Linked DNA regions of Geotalea uraniireducens. The protein of the gene in region 2 binds, or shares a complex with, the protein of the main gene of each other region. Links are inferred from orthologs where the notes say so. Each region holds a gene or a part of one and is shown on either strand. Other genes may lie near its edges.

Region 1 (3,098 bases), 2.4 Mb from region 2 along the record:
CCATCAGTTGCTCGATGTCGACCAGGATCAGCATCTGGCCGTTCTGGGTGCCGAGCCCGGTGATGTAGCGGGTGTCGAGGCCGGCGCCCAGTTCCGGGGCGGGCCTGATCTGCTCCGCAGCGAGGGTGACCACGTCCGACACGCCGTCAACCACCATGCCGACCACCCGTCCCAGCACGTTCATGATGATCACCACCGTGAACTCGTCGTAGGTCGGGGTGCCAAGGTTGAACTTGATCCGCATGTCGACGATCGGGACGATCACTCCCCGCAGGTTGATCACCCCTTTGAGGAATTCCGGGGCGTTGGCGATCCGGGTGACGGCATCGTAGCCGCGGATCTCCTGGACCTTGAGAATATCCATGCCGTACTCCTCGTTGCCGAGGGTAAAGGTGAGGTATTCCCGCGGTGCCGGCCCCACTCCCCGCTCTCCCGTTTCCTGTTCCGCACGTATGGTCATCGTTCCCTCCTCCTGTTCCTGTTTGCCAGAGCCACTAGTCTTTCCACATTTCGAGCAGGGCGCCGACGTCGAGGATCAGGGCGACCTTGCCGTCCCCCAGGATCGTTGCGCCAGCGGTCCCCGCGACTTTCCGGTAGTTTTCCTCCAGGCTCTTGATTACCACCTGGTGCTCGTCTAAAAGGGCGTCGACCAGGACCGCCGCCTTTTCCCCCTGGACATCGATCAGGACCACGATTCCCCGTTCCGGCTCGGTCACCGTCGCTTCCAGGTTGAACAGCTGGTGAAGCGGCAGCAGCGGGATGTATTCGCCGCGGACCAGCACCACCCGCCGGCCGTTGACCGTCTTGACCTCTTCGGCCTGCGGCTGCAGCGACTCGATGATCGAGTTGAGCGGGATGATGAATTTCTCTGCGCCGACGGCGACGGAAAGGCCGTCGAGGATCGCCAGGGTGAGCGGCAGGCTGATGGTGACCCGCGTCCCGCGTCCCGGCTCGGAGCTGAGCTGGATCCGGCCACCGAGCGCCTGGACGTTTCTCTGTACCACGTCCATCCCGACGCCGCGGCCGGAGATGTCGGTAATCACCTCGGCGGTGGAGAAGCCGGGAGCGAAGATCAGTTGCCAGACCTCCTCGTCGGCCATTGCCTCGCTGGCCGGAATGCCGCGTTCAGCGGCCTTTTTGAGGATTTTGTCCCGGTTGAGGCCGGCGCCGTCGTCGATGACGTCGATGACGATCCGGCCGCCGATCTGGGCGGCCCGCAGGGTGACGGTGCCGACCGGGTCCTTGCCGGCGGCGCGGCGGACTTCCGGCAGCTCGAGGGCGTGGTCGAGGCAATTGCGCACCAGGTGGGTGAGGGGGTCGGTAATCTTCTCGATCAACCCCTTGTCCAGTTCGGTGGTCTCCCCCTCGGTCCGGAGTTCCACCTGCTTGCCGAGCTTGGTCGCCAGATCCCGGACCAGCCGGGGAAAGCGGCTGAAGACGATGCCGATCGGCACCAGGCGGATCGACATGACGCTCTGCTGCAGGTCGCGGGTGTTGCGTTCCAGTTGCAACAGCCCGCGGTGGAGGTTTTCGAAGAGGACCGGATCGAGCTGGCCGGCCATCTGGGCAAGCATCGCCTGGGTAATGACCAGTTCGCCTACCTGGTTGATCAGCTGATCGACCTTGCCGACCCCGACCCGGATCGACGATTCGGCTTCCGGCCCGCGCCGGCCGAAGGCGCCGGGGGCTGTTTCGTTCCGGTCGCTGGCCCGGCGGCCGAGGAGCGCTGCCGGTTCTTCTCCGGGGATGACGCCGGGGGATGGCGCCGTTTCCTGCCGCTCTGCCGGCGATGCGTCGGCGATCCGCAGCTGCTCGCGATCGGCGACGAATTCGAAGATGTCGCGGATCTCTTCCTCGGGGGCGGCGGTATCGAGGGTGAAATGCCAGTGGCCCAGGCAGCTTTCGGGGTCGATGGTTGCCAAGTCGGCTTCAGCAATTTCGTAGCGGCTGGCCAGTTCGCCCAGTTCCGCCAGTTCGGCGATCAGGTTCTCGATTCGTACCCCGCGGCGAAAGAGGTCGTCTTCCGGCAGAAAGTCGATCTCCAGGCGGCGCTGGTTGTCCGGAGCCGGTACCGGCGTCGGCTCCGGTACGGGAGCCGACGTCTCGACTGCCGGGGCGGCGGGCTGGCGGTCGCAGCACTGGCGAAGCTGGGCGCAGATGTCGTCGATCAGCGCCAGATCCACCGCGCTGCCGTCGCGATGGCCGGCCAGCTGCATGCCGATGGCATCGCCCGACCGGAGGAAGAGATCGACCATCGGACCGGTCAGCGCCAGCTCGTGGGTGCGGATCAGGTCGAGGAGCGATTCCAACTCGTGGGTGACCACCGTCATGTCGGAAAAGCCGAAGATCCCGGCGCCCCCCTTGATCGAGTGGGCCGCCCGGAAGAGGGCGTTCAGTTCCTCGTCGCCCGGATTGGCGATATCCAGGGCCAGGAGGATCTGTTCGAGTTCGGCCAGATGTTCAGCGCACTCGTCGAAGAAGACGGCGTTGAACCGGCTGATATCGGTAGTGGCATTAGGGTCGGGGGCGCTCATCACGCTTGTCCTTGTTCACTGTGGATGATCTGTTCCAGCTCGTGGGCAAACCCGAGGGTTTGCACGGTGAGACGGAAGTCGCGATCGACGTCGGTCAGGGTCGGGGCAAAACCGAGCTGCCGGAGGTGGCGGATGAACACGGTCAGCAGTTGCAGGCCGCAGGCGTCGATGGCGTCGATCCCGGCCAGGCTGATCAGTGGCTGGCCGCTCGGGCCCGGCCGCCCGCCGGGCACATGGTGCGACAGGGCCGCCAGGTGTTCGGCCAGCGGTTGCAGCTGGGTTGCGACTCCGGTCATCGACCAGTCGCCGTCGAGGGTGATTGCTATCGTGGCGGTTGTTGCTGCTGACATGGTAGCTCCTCCCTGAAACGGTGTTGATGCGCTGCTCTGGGGATACCATTGCAGCGGCAATGCCAAGGAGTGGCGGAAAAATTATCAGTAATTACAGTTAGTTATCTGGGGGGCTTCCGGGGACCCCTGCGACGGAAGTTGCCGGAATCGGCCGGGAGCGAGAAAAGGTCTGTTGTTACGGACGGTTGGCGGGTGCAGCATAGGTTGCTGCTGC
Region 2 (3,086 bases):
ATTATGAATTCCGAGGACGACCAACCTGACCCCACCGGTAGCAAGGATTTCCCGAATATCGGCATCGAGCCCCGCTTCGATCGGTTCATAGCCGCGGCTGGCCAAAAATTCCCGCAGCAGCTGCCGGTCCCCGTCGTCGTCTTCCAGAATCAGCACCTTACGCGACGAAGCGGCCTGAGAAACTGTGACAGCCGCCTCTTCACCGGCCGTGACATCCGATTCGTCGGCTCCGTCGTCAGCCCCCGGTGCCGCTTCAGACTCCGCATCGCTTTCAACCGCAACAGCCGCGGGTTCTTCCTCAACCACCTCCGGCGGGTCGAACAATTCGGCCAGTGGAGCAGGAATCAGCAGATCGAGGTAGCCCATCTCCTGTCCCGCCATCTCCATCCGGCCGCGGAAAAGCAGGTATTCACTGTCAGGAACCGGCTCAGTCTCGGTGATCTCGGTCGTCTCGGGGATGAACTTTTGCGGCGGGGCAACCTTCAGGTGGACTTTATTGGTGAAGGCGGGCTGAAAAATTGAATTGAACGAACCAACCACCTGGTTGACAATCTCGGAGAACGCATCGACATCGTCATCCTCCATAATGGCCAGCCGGCGTTTTTCATTAATACGAGCCGGCGGAATCCCGAGCAAATAGCCGCTCATACAGATGGCATCCCGCAAACCGATTACCGTATAGAACTTACCGGCAAATTCGCCACTGGAAGTGATTTCCGCAACAAAGCAGAGATCATCCATATCGCAGAAGTACGTCTGGCGGTTGGTCGCGATCCGATCGGCCTCACCGATGGTAAGTTCCTGCCCAAGGAGCATGCCGCTGTCTTCTGCGGCTTGTTTGAAGGCATTATCAACTACGGAAGTGAGGGTAGCAAAACCTTCCATGATTCAAAAGCGCTCCTGCTAGGATTCTTTCTGCAGCTTCAGCCCAACCAGAAACCGTTCTCCGTCATTGACGAAGGGGATGATGACGCAATCGGTATCGGCCATGGCATTCAAAGTGTATTCTTCGCCGGAGATGACGGTCGGGACCGATAGATGGAGATCAAGCCCGCCCTTGGAAAGCACCATTTTGACATAGCCGCCGAGCATATTGGCAATCTCGCCGAGCGCATCGTTCACATCTTCACCGACCTCTTCCACCTCCATGCCGAGCATGGACGAGGTGATCCGCAAAGCGAACTCCTGTGGGCAATGGATGGAAAGGATGCCGGTATAGGTACCGGCCAGGCCGACCATCCCGGTAACGCTGCAATGGAATTTGGTGACCGGCTCCTGAAGCGGATACTGGTCCTCAAGTTCCATCATCACCATAGTGCCAAAGACTTCCTTGGTGGCGCCGATGATGTAGCCGGCGACATCCTCTTCGCTCAGCTTGGCTGATTCAGCCACATCATTATTCAGGCTCATAGCAGCCCTCCGAGTTTCTCATGCAACTGGTCCGGGGTAAATGGCTTTTTGATGCTGTCGCTGGCGCCGTTATTCATTGCCTCCTTGAGGATATCTTCCCCCCCCTCGGTGGTAATCATCACGATCGGGGCCTTGTGGCCGTTGGCCCGCGCCTGCTTGATAAACTCCAGGCCGTCCATGTTCGGCATATTGATATCCGAGAGGATCAGGTCAACCCCTTTGCCGGAAAGGACATTCAATCCTTCAATACCATCGCCGGCTTCGAAGATTTCGTCAATGGGAAGTCCCGCTTGGCGGAGCGACCGCGAAATGATCTTCCGCATGGTCGAAGAATCGTCTACGATCAGTACATTGGCCATAATTTGTCTCCTTCTCTGCACATTGCTGTAATTACAGTATTGATTTACTCTCTGCGGTCAACCATGATCGAGGGCACCGGCCAGGAAATTTATTGACGCCCCCAACAAACAGCGGAGCGTCAATAATTTGATCCGGCTACCAGGCAACCTTCAGAACAAAAAACCTTCCGGCACAGTTCCACCGAATGCTCGCAAGCCTGCAAATCGGAGCATCACGCCATCCTCATCACCCATGCATGGTTCGTTCCATTACCGAGCAGGCCTACCGCCGGCCGGCGTACTAGGCGACGCCTTTCCCGTTGAAAAAGGGGCCGTACTTTTTGTCATCCCCCTGGATATGCTTGGTAAGCCAGTCACGGAGGAAGTTCATCACATTCTGGGTCAGCACCGGCTTGCCGCCCTGCAGTTGCTTCTGCAGATCAAGGACCTGCATGACGAGGGCGTTATGTTCTTTTTTGTGCGCCTCGAAATCGGGGTAGTTGTGCGTTCTCATCAACTGCTCCTCGGCGGCAAAATGGGTCTGGGTATACGAAATGAGCGACTTGAGGATATCCCCCAAGACCTGGCTTCCTTTACCGGCTTTCATCCCATCATGCAGCTGGTTGACCATCTCCACCAGTTTCTTGTGTTGGTCGTCGAACTGCCGCACCTTAACACTCAGACCGTCGCTCCAGGTAATCAGGGCCATCATTTCCTCCTCAGGATGTAAATTTCCCGTTATCGGGAAAACGCAAACCTCGCTTGCTCAAGATGCCAGTTTGAACCGCCCAACCAGTTGTTTCAGTTCTTCGGCAAGATGGGCCAAGCCGGCGGCCGCTTCAGCCGAGTCATTGGCCCCCGCCGCCGTCGCTTCGATAATATCGGTAATCTCCATCACGCTGGAACTGATTTCCGTCGTGGTCCGGGTCTGCTCGTCGGCGGTCGTTGAAATTTCTCCGACCTGAGCATCGAGCATCCGGAACTGCTCCAGAATCGCCTGGATCGCTTCTCCGGAACGAGCCGCCTCGGACCTGCCGTTCTCCACTTCTCTGACCCCCTGCTCCATGGCGGAAACCGCCCCTTTGGTCTCGTCCTGGATTCCCTTGATCATCTGGGAAATTTCCCGGGTTGCTCGGGAAGTGCGTTCTGCCAATGCCCGCACCTCGTCGGCAACGACGGCAAAGCCACGTCCCTGCTCGCCGGCCCTGGCCGCTTCGATGGCAGCGTTAAGGGCAAGCAGATTCGTCTGATCGGCAATATCCTCAATTGTGGAAATAATCTCACCGATCTGGTCGCTCCGGCTACCGAGGCTTTCGACGGTCCGAGCCGAATCCATTA

Evidence for each region.
Region 1: the proteins of QMN23_RS01870 (region 2) and QMN23_RS13040 are in contact, whole or in part, in a solved structure (PDB 1A0O), measured with the Escherichia coli proteins. The link is inferred for Geotalea uraniireducens from one-to-one orthologs.

What each region holds. Positions count from the first base shown.
Region 1 is NZ_AP027151.1:2,775,525-2,778,622, reverse strand. Bases 15-3,006 are described here. They hold QMN23_RS13040 (chemotaxis protein CheW), read right to left. Parts: upstream 2,535-3,006; coding sequence 495-2,534; downstream 15-494. Other genes in these bases: QMN23_RS13035 (hypothetical protein), read right to left, coding at 2,534-2,884; QMN23_RS13045 (chemotaxis protein CheW), read right to left, coding at 15-460. Also shown: more of QMN23_RS13045, read right to left, coding at 1-14. UniProt on the Escherichia coli protein: Involved in the transmission of sensory signals from the chemoreceptors to the flagellar motors. CheA is autophosphorylated; it can transfer its phosphate group to either CheB or CheY.
Region 2 is NZ_AP027151.1:401,410-404,495, reverse strand. Bases 89-3,068 are described here. They hold QMN23_RS01870 (response regulator), read right to left. Parts: upstream 1,770-3,068; coding sequence 1,407-1,769; downstream 89-1,406. Other genes in these bases: QMN23_RS01860 (methyl-accepting chemotaxis protein), read right to left, coding at 2,515-3,068; QMN23_RS01865 (bacteriohemerythrin), read right to left, coding at 2,050-2,460; QMN23_RS01875 (chemotaxis protein CheX), read right to left, coding at 904-1,410; QMN23_RS01880 (response regulator), read right to left, coding at 89-885. In the rest of the region: more of QMN23_RS01880, read right to left, coding at 1-88; more of QMN23_RS01860, read right to left, coding at 3,069-3,086. UniProt on the Escherichia coli protein: Involved in the transmission of sensory signals from the chemoreceptors to the flagellar motors.